3 regions of the Catenibacterium faecis genome follow, and region 2 is predicted to be linked to each of the others. Evidence: riboswitches for the same ligand, from Rfam matches in the RefSeq annotation. Region 2 holds a riboswitch; each other region holds the start of a gene.
The links. A riboswitch is a leader RNA that binds a small molecule or an ion and turns the genes downstream of it on or off. The one in region 2 is predicted to bind thiamine pyrophosphate.

Region 1 (8,103 bases), on a different contig from region 2:
TACGTGGCAGGCAAGGGTACATGTTTTTAATTATTTCACCTGTCTACTTGACAGGGGCGGTTCAATATATACGAGTTACGCCTTTTTTCTTATTCATCAAAGATATTTACAATTTCACCATCAAGAATACGATTCATATTCTTAACGGCACAGAAGTTACCACACATAGAACATGTATCTTCTTTTTCAGGTGCTGCTTCAGCACGATAACGTCTTGCTTTTTCTGGATCAATAGAATACTTGAATGTTTCTTCCCAATCCAGCTTCTTTCTCGCACAGGCCATCTTATTATCTAAATCCATAGCACCAGGAATGCCTTTCGCAATATCTGCCGCATGTGCTGCAATCTTGGATGCAATAATACCTTCTTTAACATCATCTAGATTAGGCAGACGAAGATGTTCTGCAGGAGTGACATAACATAAGAATGATGCACCATAAGTGGCTGCAATAGCACCACCGATGGCAGCAGTAATATGATCATAACCAGGGGCAATATCAGTTACTAGAGGGCCTAATACGTAGAAAGGTGCACCTTTACAGATTGTCTTCTGGATTTCCATATTAGCGGCAATCTGATTTAAAGGCATATGACCAGGACCTTCAATCATCACCTGTACATCTTTATCCCATGCACGCTGTGTTAATTCTCCTAAAGTCACTAACTCACCAATCTGAGCCACATCAGTTGCATCAGCTAAACATCCAGCACGACATGCATCACCTAAACTCATAGTAATATCATATTCACGGCAGATATCTAAGACTTCATCATAATGTTCATAGAATGGATTTTCTTCTCCAGTCATAGCCATCCAGGCAAACATGATAGAACCACCACGAGAAACAATATTCATTAAACGCTTATTATTCTTAAAACGTTCATACATAGCTCTATTAATACCACAATGAATAGTCATGAAATCCACACCATCTTCAGCATGCATTCTTACAATATCTAACCATTCTTTTGCAGTAATATCTTTTAAAGCCTTATGATAATAAACTACAGCATCATAAATAGGGACTGTACCAATAATAGCAGGACATTCTTTAGTTAATCTCTTTCTAAAAGTACGTGTATCACCATAAGAACTTAAATCCATGATGGATTCAGCACCCATCTTGACTGCATTATTCACTTTTTCAATTTCTACATCCATGTCCTTACAATCTCTAGAAATACCTAAGTTGACATTGATCTTAGTCTTCAACATTGAACCAATACCACTTGGATCAATAGAAGTATGATTCTTATTACATGGAATAATAGCATGTCCTTTCGCAATATGTTCACGTAATACTTCTACATCCATAGATTCTTTTGCGGCTACAATTTCCATTTCAGGTGTAATGATTCCCTGTCTTGCAGCATCCATTTGTGTTGTGTAACTCATATACTTCCTCCTTTAAACAATAAAAAAAGGTATACCTGAGCATGTATACCTAAAAAAACAAAATTCCTACGCCGGCATTATCCGTATCAGGTTTTATGGGTCGAAATCCGATCGTATTTCTTCTCAGCCGTCGCGGCAGCTCCCCTTTTTTTATTTGGTTGATAGTGGTATATTACATCTTATATAAATAAAATGCAACGCTTTCATTAAAAAAATGTTACAAAATTATTGTGAAATTTTAAACGAATAGCGTAATAACGAAAACATTCTCATAATTATAAACTATGATAAAATAATAACGAGAAAAGTAGGTATATGGAGGAAACAATGTATAAATTACCAGAAGATGATCTCAAATTATTGAATAAACTATTGTTGATGAAAGATTTGAATCCAGAAGATGGATATTCTAAAGAGAAAGTGATTGAATATATTAACGCAGATAGAGAGTTGGAAGAAGCAGAACTTAACCAGATACGTAATTATGTATTAGATAAGAATCTCGAATATGGATTTTATAAGAATGGTGAACCAAATGAGTTAGGATATGCAACTGAAGAATTAGGTGATAAATTATATTATATTATGGAGGAAGAAAGTGATAAATAGATGTTTATGCTTTCTTTTTGGTTCTATTTATTATATGATTTTCATTGAGGGAGGACTTTTTAGAAGAGTCCTAACTTCTTAAGTAATGTGTATATCACTAACAAAGTTGTCAGCTGGATTAGTGATATCATCAGCTCTATGAATCTTGTTAATAGGTTTATAGAGTTTTTTTGTTAGAAGTATTTCATGTTATTTTATGACATCTTGTCAACAAAATATCACTTATTTATTGGATTGGTGAACTAATAATGTAAAGATGAAACATATTTACGAGAGTTTGGTTTCTATTTCTGAAAATTATAGAAATCACTTTCATTTCTATTTATAATTATTAGAAAGAGAAAAGGAGATAAGACAATGTTTAGAGACGACTTTTTATGGGGTGGCGCAGTGGCTGCTCATCAGTGTGAAGGTGCCTGGCAGGAAGGCGGAAAAGGAATCAGCTGTACAGATGTAGAAACAGCGGGAGATAACGTAACAGGAGCACCTAGACGTTTAACAGATGGTGTTCTTCCTGGAGAAGATTATCCAAACCATGTAGGTGTAGACTTCTATCATCATTATAAGGAAGATATCGCATTACTTGCTGAAATGGGATTCAAGGCATTTAGAACTTCTATTGCCTGGACAAGAATCTTCCCAAGAGGAGATGAAGAAACACCTAATGAAGAAGGTTTAAAGTTCTATGATGATGTATTTGATGAATTATTAAAATATGGTATTGAACCAGTCATCACATTATCACATTTTGAATTACCTTGGGCACTCGCAAAAGAATATGGAGGATTTAGAAATCGTAAAGCCATTGATATGTTTGTGAAGTTCGCAAAGGTATGTTTTGAAAGATATCAGCATAAAGTAAAATACTGGATGACATTCAATGAAATCAATAACCAGGCTGATCCGACTCAGCATAACTTAATCCAGGAAGGTGCTGTATTATTAAAAGAAGGTGATGATGCTGAATATTTAATGTATTTATCAGCACATCATGAATTAGTCGCTTCAGCACTTGCAGTTAAGGCAGCTCATGAAATCAATCCTGACTTAAAGGTTGGTTGTATGATTGGTATGAATGGTGTTTATCCAGCTTCTCCAAAACCAGAAGATATGATGAATGCCTTAGGTGCTATGCATCAGAAATATTGGTTTACTGATGTACATGCAAGAGGACATTATCCAAACTATATCTTAAAGAAGTTTGAAAGAAAAGGATACGATTTCATTACTGAAGAGGATAAGAAAATCTTAAGTGAAGGTAAAGTAGATTACATTGGATTCTCTTATTACATGTCATTCGCAACTAAGTATCAGGGACGTAATGAAAAGACATTTGATTACTTTAATGAAGACTTTGTAAGAAATGAATACTTGAAGGCTTCTGACTGGGGATGGCAGATTGACCCATTAGGATTACGCTGGTGCTTAAACTGGTTCTATGATCGTTATGAACTTCCAATGATGATTGTAGAAAACGGTTTTGGTGCTTATGATAAGAAAGAAGAAGATGGTACTGTAGATGACCAGTATCGTATTGATTACTTAAAGGCACATATTGAAGCAATGAGAGATGCAGTCACTTATGATGGTGTTGATCTTTTAGGTTATACTATGTGGTCTCCATTTGATATCGTATCTGCTTCTACTGGTGAATATGATAAACGTTATGGTTTCATCTATGTTAACTATAATAATAACCATGAAGGGGACTTCTCTAGAAGTAAGAAGAAATCATTTTACTGGTATAAACACGTTATTGAAACAAACGGTGAAGAATTATAATACTCAAGAGATAGCTGCGGCTATCTCTTTTTTAGCAGTCGGATTTGACAAGTGCTAAATAAAGACTATAATTATCAACAGGTGATAAAGATGCGTAACTATGTATTTGATTTTACTCATTCCTATAAAGGGGATTATCCACAGTTAACTTATTATGATTGTAGTGACATTGAAGGAACACGCTTATTCTGTGATCAACATGCAGAAAAACAATTAAAAGAGATGATAAGCAAGAATGGTATTTCTGGTATTCATTTTATTGATTCAGGCGATTATCATTACATCACTAAATTGATGACTGATTTTATTTATGAACCTTTTGATCTTGTTTTGATTGATCATCATACAGACATGCAATCTTCTATTGTAGGAGATATGCTTAGCTGTGGAAACTGGGCTAAAAAAGCTTTACAAAATCCTTTTCTTCATCGATTATACTTAATAGGACCAAGTAAACATGATTTAAAATCAGTGGAACGGAATAAAGTATTAAGTTTCAGCATAGAAGAACTTGATCAAGGTGCTACTATTCCTCTTGAAACGAAATATCCTGTTTATATTTCTATAGATAAGGATGTCTTAGATGAAAGATATGCCATGACAAACTGGAATCAAGGAGATATGTCACTGGGGATGTTAGAGGATGTATTAGCGCACTTCCTAAAAAACTGTGAAGTAATTGGTATTGATATATGTGGTGATGATCCTGATATTGATGATTATCCTACTTATATAAAAGCGGAAAGAATCAATAATCTTTCTGATGATGCACTTTATCAAACTGCTATGAAAATATTAAAAAGGAGACAAAAGAAATGAGAAAAGATTTTGGTGCACGTGCACTTACTTATCCACAGCCTGTCTATATGATTGGGAGTTTTGATAAGAATGATCATCCTGATTTAATGAATGCAGCATGGGGTGGCATTAGCGATACAATGGAAATTTCATTGAGTCTTTCTAGTGGACATAAAACAGTCAAGAATATCTTAAAAACACAGGCTTTTACTGTCAGTATTGCAGATGAAGATCATGTAGTAGCGTGTGATTATGTGGGTGTTGTATCAGGGCATAAGGAACCCAATAAACTAGAAAAAGCAGGTTTTACTTATACGCCATCTAGTAAAGTACATGCACCTATTATCAATGAATTACCTATATGTCTAGAATGTCGTCTCAAGGACTATGATTTAGATACAGAAATCATGAAAGGTGAAATTGTCAATGTATCTGTAGATGAACGTGTCTTAGATGAAACAGGAAGAGTCGATGTATCTAAAGTAAAACCTATCACGTTTGATCCCTTTAATAATCAATATGTAGGTTTAGGAAAGGTTGTTGGCCGTGCTTTTAAAGATGGTCTTAAACTAAAATAAGGACTCATAGAAGTCCTTTTTAATTAGTCTTTTTTAACTGTATGTAATTTATCTAATAAACCACTCTTTTTAAATGTAGGTGCTAAAGCTAAATAAAGTGCTGAGGAAATCACAATCGCAATGACTGCATTAGTAATAGTAGTCACTGCATTCCAAGATGCAAGAGCTAAAGCAGCTTGAGAAGGTGCACCAAGTAATACTGAAGTATAGAAATAAGAGAATAGTGGTTCAGCAATCACATTAAATAATAAACCTGCAAATGTAGAAGCGACTACACCAATCACTAACTGCTTACCTTCTAGTTTTTGGATCTTGAATACTCTATGTGCAACTAGACCTGTAATAACCCCAATACAAAACTTTAAGATAAATGTCTTTGGTGCAACTACTACATAAGTAGGATCAAGTAAATCACCAATACCCATACCAACTGCGCCTGCAACTCCACCAGGAACACCACCTAATAATAAAGCAGCCAATACACAGAATGTATTTCCTAAATGGAATGAAGTAGTTCCTCCTGGTGTTGGAATCTTAATCTGTAGGAATGTGAAGGCGATATAAGCTAAAGCCGCCATCAATCCTGTTACTGCAATTTTTAATGTTTTATTTTCTTTCATATAAAACTCCCCCTTTGATGAATAACACTATACATACATTCTGACATTATATAAATACTCAGTTATCAACTAAAAAAATAAGGTCAGTTTTAAAACTGACCTTATTCATGTACGATTTTTCCAAATAAGAAACGGATCAGAGGACCACAATAGAAAATCTGGAATAATAATGCGACAGGGAAGTTCATGAATGTTGTCTGGAACCAGACTGAAACATCGATGTTCTTGAATAATACAGTTGCGATTAAACTCATGCATGGACACATGATACAAACAATCATACATGAAATTGCAAGAGTAATCACAATAGGACGATCTGTAGGCTGTACAAAACGGAAAGCAAGCTTATGTGCTAAAGAATCTACAACAAGTAGTTCTAAAAAGAAAGCGACAGGCCACATGATAATCATTTCGTGGAAGGCAAGCAAAAAGACCTTGTTTGTCATTCCTCCGATATTTAATGAGATGTTGAAGAGAATCATGACATACACCATTAAGAATGACATCATGGCTGTAAATAATAAATTTTGTTTAAATGTTTTAGGCATTATAAAATGCTCCTTTCTTGAAATTACACAAAAAAAACAACACTTAATATAAGTGTTGTTCGTTATCAAGCCATGCTTGTGCGTTTCCAATAATACCCTAAATCAATATTCTTTTTTTGCATGACTTACTTTAATATATTTTAGAAAATATGTCAATAAAGTATTTTTTCTAATATTTCTATAGCCTGTGGTAACTTATCTAAATCGATAGAAGAGTAGTTCATAATGAAGGTATGTGATGTATGAGGTATATTCTTAAGATAGTAATGAGAAATAGCTCTTAGATGGATTCCTTCTTCTTTTAATTTATTGATAAGTGTTTCATCAGACATATGTGTATGAATTGTGATAAGGAAATGAAGACCAGCATCTTCCTTAGAAATAGTAATCATATCCTTTAAACTACTTTCTTCTAACATTTTTACAATCGCATCACGCTTATTATGATAATGGTTACGTAATTTAGTAATATGCTTATCAAAATAATGTTCATTAATAAATGATGCAAGAGTATATTGTTCGAAGTTAGAGACTGTACAGGCATAAAAAGAGAGCTTCTTATTATAGAGTTCTAATAAATGATGAGGAAGCACCATATAACTAATACGAATTGTAGAGGCAAGAGTCTTAGTAAAGGTATTCATATAAATGACCTTTTCACTTAAATCAATACTCTGCAGGGCAGGAATAGGCTGTCCACTTAAACGTAATTCACTGTCATAATCATCTTCTATAATATAGCGATGTTCCTTCTTATTTGCCCATCCAAGTAATTCATAACGTCGAGATACAGGCATAATAATACCAGTTGGGAAATGATGAGAAGGAGAGATATGTGCAATATCTACATCTAAATCTTCTAATTGGTTGACTAGTATTCCCTGCTCATCCATATCTATAGGAACACATTTTGCTCCCAAACTAGAATAAACATCTAATATTTTATTATAACCAGGATTCTCTACGGCATAGACAAGATCTAAACCTAATAATTGTACGAGTAATCCATATAAATATTCAGTACCCGCACCGATAATGATTCTTTCTGGTTCAACATCCATATTTCTGAATTCTTTTAAATGATGAGAAATCGCTTCTCTTAATTCATAAATACCACCTACTGGAGGATTAATCATTAGTTCTGATTGGTGTTCATTTAATACGTCCTTCATAAGTTTTGACCAGGTTGTGAAAGGAAACAAATGGGCTGGTGTCTGATTAGAAGAGAAATCACACCAATAGGATTCTTTCTTAATAGAAGGTTTATGAATCATCTTGGCAGGAATAAGTGGTGTCTTATTATTAATCGGAGATACATAAAAGCCTTTCTTAGGTAAAGAATAAATATATCCTTCAGCCATTAACTGCGCATAGGCATTCTCTATTGTAATAATACTAATACCTAGATTTTTCGCAAATGTACGCTTAGAAGGTAACTTCTCATCTGCTGTCAGATGTCCCTCTAGAATATCGTTCTTAATAAATGTATATAATTGCTGGTAGAGAGATTTATGATTATTTTCATCAAAACTATATGTAAGCATAGATACATCCTTTCTTTTCTAATCATTATAACGTAATCATTTGAAAAAAAGAAGAAAACAGCATAGAATAATCATATTAATGGAGGATAATCTATGGCGTTAACGGCTAAAAGAATTACAGAGAATTTTAAGGAATTAGAAGATCTTAATAATGAAGCATTTCCTAAAGAAGAACGTGTTTCTATTGAAAGAATGATTGATTTATCTCAAACTGGTATATCAGATCT
Region 2 (8,103 bases):
GATGCATAAATTTTCTATTTGTTCTATAATTAGATTAGAAATCAGATGGAGAACTCATGAGGATATTGTTTCAATACTCCATGTGTTCTCATGCAGGCTGTATGGGCTTCGTAAGTATAAAAAAAACAGATAGAAAGGGATGAGGAAATTGCTGAAGAGCTTCAAGACGGAAATAAATCCGACAGAGGAGCAGAAAGTCAGGATTCGTAAAACAATAGGTACTTGCAGATTTATCTATAACTTCTATCTTGCTCATAATAAGGAGCTTCATGAAAATGGAAAAAAGTTTATGAGCAGCAGCCAGTTTAGAGTATGGCTTAACAATGAGTATCTTCCGAGTCATCCAGAATATTCCTGGATCAAGGAAGCTTATTCAAAATCGGTAACACAGGCAGTAAATGACGGACAGACCGCATTTAAAAGATTCTTTAATCACAAGAGTGCCTTTCCAAAATTTAAGAAGAAAGGCAGATCTGATGTGAAAATGTATTTTGTAAGGAATAATCCAAAAGATTGCCACTGTGAAAGACACAGACTCAAGATTCCGTCACTTGGCTGGGTACGCATCAAAGAGAAAGGATATATTCCAACTACAAAAGATGGAAACGTAATTAAGAGCGGTCATGTCTCAATAAAAGCTGATAGATACTATGTTTCAGTTCTTATAGAAATCCCAGACAAAACGTCAGCCAATAATTCCAGTGAAGGAATCGGTATTGACCTTGGATTAAAGGACTTTGCGATTGTCTCTAACGGAAAAACTTATAAGAACATCAATAAATCTGCAAAATTAAAGAAGCTTGAAAAAAAGCTTGTTCGAGAACAGAGAAGTCTTTCTCGAAAGTATGAAAATCTAAAGAAAGGAGAGTCCACTCAAAAAAGAAATATACAGAAACAGAGGCTTAAGATACAGAAACTTCATCATAGAATAGACAATATTCGTACTGATTACATCAATAAGACAATCGCAGAGATAGTGAAAACCAAGCCATCTTATATAACGATTGAAGATCTAAACGTATCAGGAATGATGAAGAACAAGCATCTTTCAAAGGCAGTTGCTTCGCAGAAGTTTTATGAATTTAAAACAAAGCTCCAAGCTAAATGCAAGGAGAACGGAATTGAACTTCGAGTAGCAGATAGATGGTTCCCATCATCTAAGACATGTCATTGCTGCAAGCATATCAAAAAAGATTTAAAGCTTTCAGATAGAGTTTTCAAATGTGACTGTGGCTATATCGAAGACAGAGATTTCAATGCTGCACTTAATCTGAGAGATGCTACCACTTACGAAGTTGCATAAACAAACGCAAACGTAGGTATGTACCGAAGGCTATTTCGGGAATTTACGACTATGAAGTGTACTTGAACTTGTGAGTAGATATGACGTTTGTCAATCGAAAGCATACACAATGAAATAGTAAGTAATGTTCGTGAGAACTTACATTATCTCGATGTGAGTATATTTAATCACATTTTGAGTGGCAGAATGAATTATGCCATATTTAGCATTACGTACAAACAAGACATTGACTCTTTCTCAGGAAGTTGAATTAAAAACTACTGTAGGAAAGTTAATCACAGTATTTCCTGGTGAATCAGTAGATACATTCATGATTCATATTGAAGACAATCAGCTTATTTATTTTAAAGGCCAGGAAGCAAATTGTATGATGATCACATTATACTTAAAAGGTCATTATACAGATGAACAGAAGGAACAGTTTGTAGCTGAACTTACTAAAGCTTTAGTGAAAATTACAAAGATTCCTGCTTCAAATCAGTATGTTACTATCTCTGAATTTGAAAAATGGGGTCACGGTGGTATCTACGAATAAGATTTTGCCTAGCAAAATCTTATTTTTTTGTCTTAAAACAGCTAAACATAATAAAAAAACACAAAAAAATGCAATTTTTTCAAAAAAAGGGTTGCAAAAGGTGTATCTGCATGGTAATATAAACAAGCATTCTGAAGTGCTTGAATAGCTCAGCGGTAGAGCAATCGGCTGTTAACCGATCGGTCGGGGGTTCAAATCCCTCTTCAAGCGCCAGTGGCCGGTTGGAGAAACGGTTAACTCACATGCCTTTCACGCATGCATTCACGGGTTCGAATCCCGTACCGGTCACCATATATGGAGGTTTAGCTCAGTTGGGAGAGCATCTGCCTTACAAGCAGAGGGTCAGCGGTTCGAGCCCGTTAACCTCCACCATTTTTTTGCCGACTTAGCTCAACTGGTAGAGCAACTGACTTGTAATCAGTAGGTTGGGGGTTCAAGTCCTCTAGTCGGCACCATTAGTGACTCGCTAGCTCAGATGGCAGAGCATCTGACTTTTAATCAGAGGGTCAGGGGTTCAAATCCCCTGCGAGTCACCATCTTGATGCGGGTGTGGTGAAATTGGCAGACACGCTAGACTTAGGATCTAGTGCTTCGGCGTGCAGGTTCAAGTCCTGTCACCCGCACCATTCTGAATGCAAACACCGAAGTATTCGGTGTTTTTTTATGCCTAAAAATAAAAAATCTACCAAAATGGTAGATTACATTCCATTATAGAAGAGAATTTGATGAGGGGAAGCTCATTAGTATCTCATATATTTTGGGAAGCTATAACAGAATGATGTGTATATTATAATACTCTAGGATAGAGTAGTAAATATGTATATAGTCATGAAATCCCTTGTATTTCATAACTGATTGTTTTAACATATTATTATAATTGAAATGGGAGCTAATTTGCTGAGAGTAGACATAAGTCTTGACCATGAAACCTGATTTGGATAATGCCAACGTAGGAATTTTATGAGCACCTTCTTTCAGCGTGCTCTTTTTTATGGAGGAAAAGAATATGAACTACATTAAGAAATTAAGAGAAGTAAAACCATTAGTACACAACATCACTAACTATGTAACAGTGAATGATGTAGCCAATGCGATTCTTGCCATTGGAGGCAGTCCTATTATGTCAGATGAGATCACAGAAGTGGCTCAGATGACTTCTATCAGTAATGCATTAAATATTAATATTGGGACTCTTAATCAGGTGAAGATTGCTTCTATGTTTGAAGCAGGTAAGGCATCTAATGCATGTAAGCATATTACTGTATTAGATCCAGTAGGTGCTGGTGCGACTGATTTACGTACTAATACATGTAAAGAACTATTAGAACAGATTCATTTTGATGCTATCAAAGGGAATATTTCAGAAATCAAGACTTTAATGGCTGGTACAGGTCATACTAAAGGTGTTGATGCATCTGCAGAAGATCAGAAGAACTCACATGATCTCATTGATGATATCAAAGCATTCGCAAAAGAACTCAATACTATTATTATTGTGACTGGTCTTGTAGATTATGTCACAGATGGTAATAAGTGCTATATGATCAATAATGGATGCAAAGAGATGAGTGCTATTACTGGTACAGGATGTATGTTATCAGGTATCTTAGGCTGTTTCCTAACAGTAGAAAATAGTGTAGATAGTGCTGCGGCAGCTGTTATGTCCATGGGTATTGCGGGTGAAATTGGTGCATCTAAATTAAAAGAAGGCGAAGGTAATGCAACACTTCGTACTTATTTAATTGATGCATTATTCAATATGACTGATGAAGAATTAGAAAAGAGTGGTAAATATGAAGTTCAATAATGATATGTTGAGACTCTATGCTGTGACTGATCGTCATTGGACAGGAGAACAGACTCTATATGAGCAGGTAAGAGATGTTTTAATGGGTGGTGCTACTTGTCTTCAGCTAAGAGAAAAAGACCTAGATGAAGCCTCTTTCTATGAAGAAGCAAAGAATATTAAAGAACTATGTTGTTTATTTGATGTACCATTTATTATTAATGATAATGTCATGCTTGCTAAGAAAATAGATGCAGATGGTGTTCATGTAGGTCAGGATGATATGGCATGTGTGAAGGCAAGAGAAATTCTTGGACCAGATAAGATCATTGGTGTGAGTGCACATACTATAGAAGAAGCAAGAATTGCGAAAGAACAAGGTGCAGACTATTTAGGTGTAGGAGCTATTTTCCCTACATCTTCTAAAGATGATGCAGAAGTATTAGGTATCAAGCGTTTAAAAGAAATGACTGAAACAGTGGATCTTCCAATGGTAGCCATTGGTGGAATTAGTTATGATAACTGCTTATTACTTAAAGATACAGGTATTGATGGTATTGCGGTTATTAGTGCTTTATTTGGTCAGAAGAATATCAAACAGGCTACTATTGATTTAAAGAAGCGTGTAGATGCACTTTATGAAACAATGCATACATGTTTAACTATTGCCGGTAGTGACTCTAGTGGTGGTGCAGGAATACAAGCAGACTTAAAGACAATGCTTGCTAATAAAGTATTTGGTATGAGCGCTATTACAGCCCTCACAGCCCAGAATACAACGGGTGTGACAGATATTATGGATGTTACTCCAAAGTTCTTAGAAAGCCAGATTCGTGCTGTATTTGATGATATCTATCCTGAAGCTGTTAAGATTGGTATGGTGTCTTCTAAAGCACTTATTCATACTATTGTAGAAATGTTGAAACATTATGATGCGAAGCATATTGTGGTAGATCCAGTCATGGTTGCGACAAGTGGCGCAAAGCTTATTAGTGATGAAGCTATTTCTACATTAAAGGAAGAATTACTTCCTATTGCTGAAGTCATTACTCCTAATATTCCAGAAACAGAAGTACTCACTGATATGGAAGTTAAGACTGTAGAAGATATGGAAATAGCGGCTAAGAAGATCTATGACACATATCATTGCGCTGTATTAGTCAAAGGTGGACATCAATTAAATGATGCCAATGACTACCTATACAATGGTGAAAAGGGTACTTGGTTTAAAGGACATAGAATAGACAACAGTAATACACATGGTACAGGATGTACTTTATCAAGTGCGATTGCATCCAACTTAGCAAAAGGCTATACACTAGAAGAATCAGTTAAAAATGCTAAAACATATCTTTCTGGTGCGATAGGTGCTATGTTAGATTTAGGTCAGGGAAGTGGTCCTATGGATCATGGCTACAATATCTAAAAATATTGATAAATACACAATAATTCCATAACTGCCTGATATAATCTCTTTTAAGAGGTTAAGGGCATGAAAGAATTCAAAGCGTGGTTTATACTCATATTATTTATTTTGCTGCTTCGAGTAATATATCTATTACTTGAAGGTGGGCACATCTTATGAATATCCTCTAGATATATCATCTGGAGGATTTTTTTATTTAACTTAAAAATTTACACATTAACATTCGCAAAGTTAAAATGAAATAAATTAAGTTAAAAGAACCCCCTATAGAAGAATTAACTTCTATAGGGGGTTATATTATTTGTTAAGTTTTTTCTGGTATTCTTTTAAGTCTTCTATGACGTTCTCTATTGTATCATATACCCAGCCAATCATTTCATCAGGAATATGCTGACTATAAAGTTCAGATAAATCCCTATGGAACTGGTTATGAACCTCTAATGCCTGATATCCCTTATCAGTAATACGTAGATATGTGACACGATGATCTGCAGAAGAACGTTCTCTTGTAAGAAAACCTTTATTCACAATAGTCTTCACATTAGTAGTTAATGTTCCTACAGTTACCTTTAATGTCTTTGCAACATTTGTCATAGTAGGAAACTGCTGCTTACTTACAGCCTCTATAATATGCATTTCATTCATTGATAATTCAGGAAAAGGACTATACTTAATATAATCTTCCTGTACTTTAATGGCGAGTTTAAAAACTGTATTAATAGAATCCATTAAATTATTCTTTTTCGCGTCCATAATTCCACTCCTTGACTCTATTCTACAATTTTATCACATATTTGAGAAGACTGATTATATACGACCTAATGATAATTCATTTAAGAGAATCGTATGTTTTTTCTTGTTTTCATCCTCTATCACAAGATGACAATTCTCATCTAGATATAAGAATTTCACTAAACCATACTCTTTATAGGGAATTGTCTTACCTCTTAAATAAGAATGACGATTCATGCCATCTAATAAAGATGCAAAAGGCATATGAAGCATATTTTTAAATGTATCAATAATATTTAACATCAGCTTTTCTTTATCAATAGGATGATTTATCACATCAGATAGAGAATAATAAGAACCCTTACTTACATTGAGACCTGTCCCAATAATAATACCCTGTAAAGTATTCTCATAAATCGTCTCTACAAGAATACCTGCAATCTTCTGATTATTTACATATATATCATTTGGCCACTTAATGAATGCATTGATCTGTTTCATTCTTAGAACTGTCACAATCGCATAAGCCATAATGGCAGACACTTTTAAAGGATCCACGTTCTGTTTCATATAATAACTAAAGAGAAGCTGTTCATTCTTATCTGCCTCCCAGATATGATTAGAACGTCCTCGACCATGAGTCTGATAATGTGCACGGACAATTGTATCATCATCTAATTCCTGATAATGATCATGAATATACGTATTAGTAGAATCAATTTCTTCAAATTCTATATATTTCATTAGTCACCTATCGCAAAAGTGAGTTCAGCCTGTACAACAGTTTTACCATTGACTGTTGCTTTTGCTTCACCAATACCGATCTTACCTCTCATTCTTGTGAGTGTACATTCTAATTCCATCACATCTCCAGGAATGACCTGTCCTTTAAACTTACATTTATTGATTCCTGCAAAGAAGACAATCTTACCTTGATGTTCTTCCTGACTTAATATCGCAATACATCCAGTCTGTGCTAAAGCTTCTACAATCAATACACCTGGCATCACATGATGCTCAGGGAAATGTCCCATAAACTGCATTTCATTTACACTGACACACTTAATGCCTTTCGCATATTCTCCTGGCTTATAATCAGTAATACGATCTACAAGCGCAAATGGATAACGATGAGGATTAATTTTCGCGATTTCATTACTATTTAGTTCCATTGTCATACTCCTTGAATATAATACTTGCATTATGTCCACCAAAACCTAATGAATTACTCATGACATAATGAAGATCTTTCTTAACACCAATATTTGGTACTACATTTAAATCACATTCTTCATCCTTTACCTGATAATTCAAAGTAGGAGGAATAAAGTTATGCTTTAAGGCCAATACTGATAGTACTGCTTCAATACCCCCTGCAGCTCCTAAACAATGCCCTGTATGACCTTTAGTAGAACTTACCGCAAGCTTGTATGCATGTTCCTTAAATACTGATTTAATCGCTTCAGTTTCACATAAATCATTTAAATGAGTAGAAGTACCATGTGCATTAATATAATCGATCACATCATAACTGATACCTGCATCATCTAATGCATTCTGCATGGCATAAGCACCACCTTCACCATTAGGAAGTGGGGCAGTAATATGATGGGCATCACAGCTTACACCATAACCAGTCATTTCACCATAAATATGCGCACCTCTCTTTAAGGCATGTTCTAATTCTTCAAGAATAAGAATACCTGCACCTTCACCCATGACGAATCCATTTCTTTCTTTGTCAAAAGGAATAGAAGCACGGTTTGGATCAGTGGCATCACTTAAAGCCTTCATAGAAGTAAATCCACCAATACCTAAAGGAGTCACAGATGCTTCACAACCACCTGCAATCATGACATCCTGATAACCATCACGAATATTTCTAAATGCATCACCAATCGCATTTGTACCACCTGCACATGCAGTTACTGGGCAGGTACATAACCCTTGTGCATGATAAGCAATCGCAATATGACCAGCTGCTAAGTTAGAAATAGTCATAGGAATAAAGAAAGGAGATACTCTATCAAAACCTCTCTTTTCTCCTGTCTGATAGTTCTTTTCGATAGAACCTAAACCACCAATACCACTTGATACAATCACTCCAAAACGATGAGAATCAATATTGTTGATATCAAGACCACTATCAAGCATTGCTTCTTTTGATGCAATCATACCCATCTGAATAAAGCGGTCCATCTTCTTCGCTTCTTTTTTATCAATATACTTTGTGACATCAAAGTCTTTGACTTCACCTGCAAGAGTGACCTTCATACCTTTTGTATCAAATAAAGAAATAGGCGCAATACCGCACTTACCTT
Region 3 (8,103 bases), on a different contig from region 2:
ACATGATGGTGTAGTAAGACCACAATCGTATAATCTTCTAGATTTTCTATACCTGCAAGTTCTGAGTCTATTTGGTCTAATTGTCTTCTTGTGATCATTCCTCTAGCTAAGTTACCACCAGCATTAGAATCTATCTTTACAAGTACAATCTTATCTTTTTCTATAACCTTGATCTTTTCACCTAGTAAATAGGCTATGACTTTTGTACGTTGTCTTCCACCAATACTCAGGCCTTTTACTATCATATCATGGTTACCTAACACAAAGCTGATATCTGCCTTATATCTCTTCCTAATCATTGTCATAAAGCTATTGGCCTGATACATATTCTTTGTATTAGGAGAGTTCATAAGATCTCCTGTAATAAAGACCTGCTTTTGATGAGAACTCTGTGCATATTGATCACATTCATCTAATGAATCTAGTAAATTAGAGACTGCTTTCAGCTTCTTTTTAGGGCCTAGATGTAAATCAGATAACTGATAAATAAATGAAGAATGACCTTCTTTATTAAACATTGTCTTCTCATCGATTCTCTTTTGTAATGCCTTTGCCTGGGAAATACTATGTAATGGGTAAAAGGCTGCATGTTTAGAATTAAATATGAGTCCTCCAGGCCATTCATCTGCATAAAATAAAGCTTCGAGTAGTCCAGGAAATGGATCTAAGAAAGACAAATCTTCCTGCTTAAAAGGTTTGCTTATTGTAAAGATATAGTCCACTCCTGTAAAAGTATAGTCTTTAATTTCTTTATTAATACCAGGAATAAGAAATAAGAAAATCTTGTCTTTAAGGAAAGAACGGATACGTTGTAAGCCTTCTTGTAAATTAGTATGTGTCAGCATGGATACGTCCTTGATTGTCATACCAGGACGAATCATACTGAATGAATACTCATCAATCATATCAAGTTCTTTAAATTCTATGTGATGATTTCTTAACCACTGTCGATAATCATTAAAAGATTGGTAATCCAATAAAGCACGAGAAAAAGCACGGTCATGATGATAAATCATATTAAAAAAAGCATTAATGCCACTAAATTCATCCATAATAGTACTTCCTTTAAGAAAAAAGACCACGTATGTGGTCTTTTAGAATTTTAAGTTACGTGGTGTACGTGGGAATGGTTCTACATCTCTGATGTTAGCCATACCAGTTAAATACATTAAGAAACGGTCAAAACCTAAACCGAATCCAGCATGCTTACATCCACCAAAGCGGCGTAAATCCATATACCACTGTAGTGTTTCTTTGTTCATGCCCTTTTCATCCATAAGCTTTTCAAGAACATCATAACGTTCTTCTCTCTGTGAACCACCAACTAATTCACCGATGCCTGGTACTAATAAGTCACATGCTGCAACTGTCTTGTTGTCATCATTTAAACGCATATAGAACGCTTTGATTTCTTTTGGATAATCTGTTAAGAATACAGGACCACCTACAACTTCTTCACAGATATAACGTTCATGTTCAGCATTTAAATCAATACCCCATTCAACCTTGTTGTCAAACTTCACATCAGCTTTTAATAGATGATCAATAGCTTCTGTATAAGTCATACGTGCAAAGTGAGAATCTCTAACCTTTGTGATACGGTTGATACAATCATGGTCAACCATCTGTTCAAAGAATTTCATTTCTTCTGGAGCATTATCTAAGCAGTACTGAATACAATATTTAACCATTTCTTCAATTAAACACATATCATCTTCAAGATCCGCAAATGCGATTTCTGGTTCTACCATCCAGAATTCACTGGCGTGTCTTGATGTATTTGAGTTTTCAGCTCTGAATGCAGGACCAAAAGTATATACATCTCTAAATGCCATAGCGAATGCTTCTACATGTAACTGTCCTGTTACTGTTAAGTATGCTTCTTTTTCAAAGAAATCCTTAGAGAAATCAGTATCATCAATAGTTGTGACTCTAAACATTTCTCCAGCACCTTCACCATCATTAGATGTAATGATTGGTGTATGTACATATACGAATCCCTGATCCTGGAAGAACTCATGAATAGCCATAGATAATACAGATCTTAATCTGAAGATAGCATAGAATGAGTTTGCTCTTGGTCTTAAATGAGGGATTTCTCTCATAAATTCAAAAGAATGTCTCTTCTTCTGTAATGGATAATCACTATCACAGTCACCTTCAAGAATAATTTCAGTGGCTTCTACTTCAAATGGCTGTTTTGCATCAGGTGTTAATTTTAATTTACCTAATACATGAATAGCTGAACCAGTTGAGATATGTGAAACTTCATCAAAGTTCTTTAATTTTTCTTTTAAGTAAACAACCTGGCAGTTTCTAAAATAAGAACCATCATTTAATGCGATGAATCCTAGTTTACCACTATCTCTATTTGTTCTTACCCATCCTTCTAATTCTACATACTCTACGTTATCTGTTTCTACAGCGTTATCTGCACGACAGATTTCATAAAGTTCTCTTACTGTCATAAATTCAAACATCCTTCTTACTCCTTTGTATTTGATTTCATTTTTAATTCTAATTCTTGTATTGCGACAACAACATCCACATTCTGTACTTCTACTCCCTGAGGTACAATGAAATGAGAGTGGGTGAAGTCTACAATGCCTTTAATCCCTAATGCTACTAAGCGGTCCACCATTTCCTGTACATTATCAGAAATTGCGAGAATCGCAATCTTACAGTCCTTAGGGAATGTTTTTTCCAAATCATCACTCTTATGAATCTTGACACCAAAACGTTCACCTTCAATATTAGCATCTTTATCATAAGCACAGACAATCTGTCCCACTGTATATTTCCAGCGGTTATATTTCAAAATAGCTGATCCTAAGTTACCTACACCAATGAGAATAATAGGTTCATCAAGTCCTAAACCTAAGAAATCACTGAGTGTTTCAATCATCTCTTTTGTATCATAACCATAGCCTCTTTTACCAAGTGTATTCTTCTGAGGCAAAAAGCCAAAATCACGACGAATAGTCGTATCCTGGATATGAGTAACTTCTGCAAGTTCACTCGATAAGAAGTTTTCCTTACCTTCATGTCCCATAACTCTTAAAGCCTTCAAATAAACAGGAAAACGTGTCATCGTCGCACGTGAAATTTTCTGTTTCTTTTCATTACTCATAGTTATCTCCTACACTTTCTGCCTCTAAGTCATAATCCGGCTTAACAGATAAGTCCAAAGGGGCAAACATATTATATTTATACATAATACTTGCAGCAGACGCAATCATTGCTGCATTATCTGTACAATACTTCAATGGTGGAAAAATAACAGGAATATCACTTGTACTCATTTTTTCTCTGAGACCTTTGTTCGCACTTACACCACCTGCTACAATAATCTGTTTTACACCAAGATCATGAGCAGCTGCTAAAGCTTTAGAAGCAATCGTATCCATAGCCACATCCTGGAATGAGCAGGCTAAGTCATTGCCATTGATTTCCTCTCCTCTTTGGTCTGCATTATGCTTTAAGTTGATGACAGCGCTCTTTAAGCCACTGAAGCTGAAGTTATAGCTTCCATCATCAAGTGGTTTAGGAAGTGTATAGCTATGAGTTCCCTCATGTGCCATTTTATCTAATACAGGTCCTCCAGGATATGGAAGATGTAAAACACGTCCTACCTTATCATAGGCTTCTCCAATCGCATCATCAAATGTTGTACCAATGACCTCAAAAGAGAATTCCTTTTTCATATAAACAAGTTCTGTATGTCCTCCTGAAACAACTAATGCCATTGCAGGATATTCAATATCATTTACTAGTTCATTGGCATAAATATGCCCCGCAATATGATGTACACCAATCAAAGGCTTATTTAAGTAAATAGCCAATGTCTTGGCTTCCTGCATTCCAACATGCAAAGAACCTACAAGTCCTGGTCCTTTAGTGACTGCAATTGCATCAATCTCCTCAATAGAAATATCTGCCTGACTAAGTGCTTCCTTTAAAACAGTGCTGACACATTCAACATGTTTACGACTGGCAATTTCTGGAACAACACCACCATATTGTTTATGGATATCAATCTGTGATGCAACAACATGACTTAATAACTCTTTTCCATCCTTAAGGATTGCAACACTCATTTCATCACAACTTGATTCAATAGCTAGAATAACAGCCATTATTTTTCCTCCTTTCTTACCATGAGATAGGCATCCTCATGGTCTGCATAATAATCTTTACGTATAGCACATATCTCATAGCCATACTTCTTATATAAACGAATCGCACGTTCATTTGATACACGTACTTCCAAACTATAATTCATACATCCTTTATTATGTCCTTCTTTTAATCCATAATCCATCAATAACTTAGAAAGACCTTTTCCCTGATAATTTGGATCAATACCAATTGTAGTCAGTTCACAGTTTTCATAAGCATACCAGAATCCTGCATAACCAACAATTTTGTCATCTACAAGAACATAATAATGAGCATAATCATTTGTCTTTAATTCATGAAGAAAATCTTCTTTAGACCAGGCAGGGGAAAACAATAACCCTTCTAGTCTTTCAATCTCATCAAGATCTTCTTCCTGCATTTTTCTTAATAACATGCTTTTTTAGCCTCAACATCTTTAATATAAGTTGGTACTAATAGATCAACATTCTTGATTGGATCAGCCATCTGAGCTAATGCATAAATATTAGCACAAAGATCACATTCTTTTTCATTTAATCCAAGACAGCCTACTTCACCTACAAGTTCAAAGTCTTCATATTCAGCACGTAATTGTGCAAAGTCTTCTAAAGTCATGACCTGTTCCTTAATTAAAGGAAGACCATTTTCATAAACACCAACAAAGACCTTATGTCCTCTTGCATCAATAACACTTAATGCCTGATTCATACCTGCATAAGCGGCTAAAGAGCTAACAGATTTAATCTTTACATCAGATACTGCAGCAAGTGTCTTGGCAATTGTCATAGCCACTCTGACACCTGTGTAAGAGCCAGGTCCTGATGTGATAATCATTTCATTGACATCCTTTAATGCAATATGATGACGATCAAGCACTTCCTTTAATGTAGGAATTGCTTTTTCTGATTGTCTTCTAGAACCTTTTTCCTGGAAGGCTTCTAGACACACATTATCCTGATATAAGCCTACAGCTAAATAACTATTTGATGTATCCATCACTAAACTAATCATGCGTAACCTCCCTCACATAGTTCTCATATTTTTCACCGATAGGATGAAGTTTTAAAGAACGTGTTTCATCTTCATTCTTTATTATTTCTATTTCTAATCTTTCTTCTGGAATAATGTCTTCAATAAACTGTGGCCATTCAATCACACATAAGCCATCATCTTCAAACATCTCTTCAAAGCCCAGATCATCATCTGCCCCTTCTAGGCGATATGCATCAAAATGATAGAGGGTCATACGTCCAGAATAAACCTTCACAATAGTAAAAGTTGGAGAATTGATGATCTTCTTGATTTCAAGTCCCTGTCCTATTCCTTTTGTGAATGTAGTCTTACCAGCCCCTAAATCACCTGTTAACGTGATAATAGAATGGGGAAAGATTGTTTCTCCAATACGTTTACCAAAAGCAATCATTTCAGCTTCATTTTTTAAGTTTATCATTTTTAGTTCCTCTATTTTTCATCATCTGCTGATACTTATTATACCACTCCTGGGCAAATCCTGCACGAAAAGGGCCAGATGCATTCATCGTCATCACAATCAAACGATTGAGCTGTTCATGGAATATCTCATCTAATTCATCTGAATATTGATATTTAATACGATGAGCCGCATATTCACCTTCATCTAATACCTTATATCGATAGCCAGGCCATACCTTTAAATCTAAATCATAATCAATATATTTAAGTGCTTCTCCATCATATAATATAGGAGAGGCAATATTACAATAATAATAGATACCATCACTTCTAATCATACAAATGACATTATACCATCTATCCTTAGGAAAATAACAGATAGCTGGTTCTTTAGTGACCCAGGAACGACCATCTGATTCTGTAACTAATGTATTATTATTTATACCGATAAAATGGCGATCTGTTTCTTCTAATATCTTACAGCGTGACCACGTACGATGTGGTTTACCGTCATGTTTATAGCAATGGATGAGCACATCCTGCCCCACTAATGAATTCTTCATAATCAAACCTCTTTCAACCTATCGAATATCATAGCAAAAAACAGGTGAAATGTACATAAACCTCACCTGTTTTTTCCTAAATAAAGCCTTTTTAAGTGATCGTTTTGTGTTAAAAGTAAAAAAACAGTGGTTTCCCACTGTTAAATAGCCTTAAATGCTTTCTGAAGTTTTGGATAAATAAGTGCAAACACTACATAAGTTAAAATAAGTGTACCTACATTATAACCAATATTATATAAGAATGAATAAACCCAAGGATTCATGTTCTTAGGTGCATAGCTTGCAAATAATACAGCACCAGATAATAAATGTGAAATAAACTTAAGAATCATTCCTACAAAAATACCTGTGTAAACTTCAGTCTTACCTAATTTAAAATTAGGAATAAAGCCTGCAATACCAAGTGCTGATAATGGTACAAGATAGTCTAATACAACAGACCAAGGTCCATAATATGAAGCAAGACCTAATACAAACTGCATAGCAGTGGCACCAACACCGACAATAATTCCATACTGTGCACCCATCAAATAACTTGCAAGTACGATTGGCAATAAACTTAAAGTAATAGAACCACCTTCTGGCTGTCCTGGAACCACCTTAAATAGTACTTCTAGAACTAACTGCATAGCGATAAATAATGCAACATAAGCAATTGCTTTAGTGGATAATGTCTTCTTATTCATTTATAAATCTCCCCTTTCCAATGACTAAGATGACGCAAAGAAGTCACTAAAAAAGTACGGCCTCTCTACGCTGGTATTACCCAGATCAGATGCTAAGGGACAAGGCTTTCACCTATCTCAGCAATAAATGCGCCCCTGGCAGTAATGATTATATTACAGAACATTCTTTTTGTCACGTAATCTAAATTTGTAGTAGAAATGTTAGGGGTTTCTGTTTATAATAGGGGTGTTTAGGAGGATATAAGCATGTCAAAAGTTTTAGCAGTTAACTGTGGAAGTTCTTCATTGAAGTTCCAGTTATTTGAAATGGATACTGAAAGTGTTATCACTTCTGGTATTATTGAAAGAATCGGTATGGAAGATTCAATCTTCACTATCAAGTATAATGGTACTAAAGATAAGAAGGTCTTTGCAGTTCCTACTCACAAGGAAGCAGTACAAGTATTACTTGATACATTAATTGAAAAGAAGATTGTTGAACATTTAGATGAAATCAAGGGTATTGGTCATCGTGTTGTACAAGGTGGTCCTTATTTTGATGGGTCTTGTGTTGTAGATGATGATGTGATCGCTAAGATTGATGAATTATCACCACTTGCACCACTTCATAACCCTGCACATATTATTGGTATCAAAGCATTCAAGGAAGCTATTCCTACTGCAGGTGCTGTTGTAGTATTTGATACAGCATTCCATCACTCTATTAAACCTGAAAACGCCGTTTACCCAATTCCATATAAGTTCTATGAAGAAAACAAGATTAGAAAATATGGTGCACATGGTACTTCTCATTACTATGTATCAAAGCGTACTCAGGAATTATTAGGCAACCCTGAACATGCTAATATTATTGTATGTCATTTAGGTGCAGGTGCTTCACTTTGTGCTGTAAAGGATGGTAAATCTATTGATACTTCTATGGGTCTTACACCTCTTGCTGGTGTCATGATGGCAACTCGTTCTGGTGATATTGATGCATCTGTTGTAGACCACTTAATTGAAAATCTTGGATATGATATGAAGACTGTATTCAAGATGTTAAATAAGGAATCTGGTTTATTAGGTGTATCTGGAGTGTCTGGTGATATGAGAGATATCATTGATGCAAAAGATGCTGGTAACCAAAGAGCCGAATTAGCTTTTAACATGTTTAGAAAACGTGTTGCTGATTATATTGGTTCTTATTTTGTAGAACTTGGACATGTTGATGCAATTTCATTTACAGCTGGTATTGGTGAAAACAGCTTTATCGCAAGAGAAGCAAT

Region 1: it holds a riboswitch for thiamine pyrophosphate, as region 2 does, so the genes downstream of both, thiC (phosphomethylpyrimidine synthase ThiC) here and thiM (hydroxyethylthiazole kinase) in region 2, are expected to answer to the same signal.
Region 3: it holds a riboswitch for thiamine pyrophosphate, as region 2 does, so the genes downstream of both, H8909_RS08040 (energy-coupled thiamine transporter ThiT) here and thiM (hydroxyethylthiazole kinase) in region 2, are expected to answer to the same signal.

The regions. Positions count from the first base shown of each region.
Region 1 is NZ_JACRWG010000038.1:17,101-25,203, reverse strand. Features, by position in the region: gene thiC (phosphomethylpyrimidine synthase ThiC) at 90-1,397, opposite strand; TPP riboswitch at 1,444-1,553, opposite strand; gene H8909_RS08970 (hypothetical protein) at 1,725-2,006, shown strand; gene H8909_RS08965 (6-phospho-beta-glucosidase) at 2,364-3,788, shown strand; gene H8909_RS08960 (arginase family protein) at 3,879-4,607, shown strand; gene H8909_RS08955 (flavin reductase family protein) at 4,604-5,164, shown strand; gene H8909_RS08950 (ECF transporter S component) at 5,188-5,784, opposite strand; gene H8909_RS08945 (DUF2798 domain-containing protein) at 5,886-6,332, opposite strand; gene pdxR (MocR-like pyridoxine biosynthesis transcription factor PdxR) at 6,485-7,876, opposite strand; gene H8909_RS08935 (GNAT family N-acetyltransferase) at 7,970-8,103, shown strand, end outside.
Region 2 is NZ_JACRWG010000004.1:49,345-57,447, forward strand. Features, by position in the region: gene H8909_RS02515 (RNA-guided endonuclease InsQ/TnpB family protein) at 140-1,303, shown strand; gene H8909_RS02520 (tautomerase family protein) at 1,497-1,838, shown strand; tRNA gene H8909_RS02525 (tRNA-Asn) at 1,977-2,051, shown strand; tRNA gene H8909_RS02530 (tRNA-Glu) at 2,054-2,129, shown strand; tRNA gene H8909_RS02535 (tRNA-Val) at 2,135-2,210, shown strand; tRNA gene H8909_RS02540 (tRNA-Thr) at 2,218-2,293, shown strand; tRNA gene H8909_RS02545 (tRNA-Lys) at 2,299-2,374, shown strand; tRNA gene H8909_RS02550 (tRNA-Leu) at 2,382-2,464, shown strand; TPP riboswitch at 2,711-2,811, shown strand; gene thiM (hydroxyethylthiazole kinase) at 2,845-3,645, shown strand; gene thiD (bifunctional hydroxymethylpyrimidine kinase/phosphomethylpyrimidine kinase) at 3,632-5,050, shown strand; gene H8909_RS02565 (MarR family winged helix-turn-helix transcriptional regulator) at 5,348-5,803, opposite strand; gene H8909_RS02570 (biotin--[acetyl-CoA-carboxylase] ligase) at 5,858-6,526, opposite strand; gene fabZ (3-hydroxyacyl-ACP dehydratase FabZ) at 6,526-6,954, opposite strand; gene fabF (beta-ketoacyl-ACP synthase II) at 6,941-8,103, opposite strand, start outside.
Region 3 is NZ_JACRWG010000031.1:20,590-28,692, forward strand. Features, by position in the region: gene H8909_RS08000 (metallophosphoesterase family protein) at 1-1,052, opposite strand, end outside; gene asnS (asparagine--tRNA ligase) at 1,095-2,480, opposite strand; gene H8909_RS08010 (redox-sensing transcriptional repressor Rex) at 2,486-3,130, opposite strand; gene tsaD (tRNA (adenosine(37)-N6)-threonylcarbamoyltransferase complex transferase subunit TsaD) at 3,123-4,136, opposite strand; gene rimI (ribosomal protein S18-alanine N-acetyltransferase) at 4,136-4,573, opposite strand; gene tsaB (tRNA (adenosine(37)-N6)-threonylcarbamoyltransferase complex dimerization subunit type 1 TsaB) at 4,564-5,169, opposite strand; gene tsaE (tRNA (adenosine(37)-N6)-threonylcarbamoyltransferase complex ATPase subunit type 1 TsaE) at 5,162-5,608, opposite strand; gene H8909_RS08035 (DUF402 domain-containing protein) at 5,589-6,152, opposite strand; gene H8909_RS08040 (energy-coupled thiamine transporter ThiT) at 6,293-6,838, opposite strand; TPP riboswitch at 6,884-6,985, opposite strand; gene H8909_RS08045 (acetate/propionate family kinase) at 7,085-8,103, shown strand, end outside.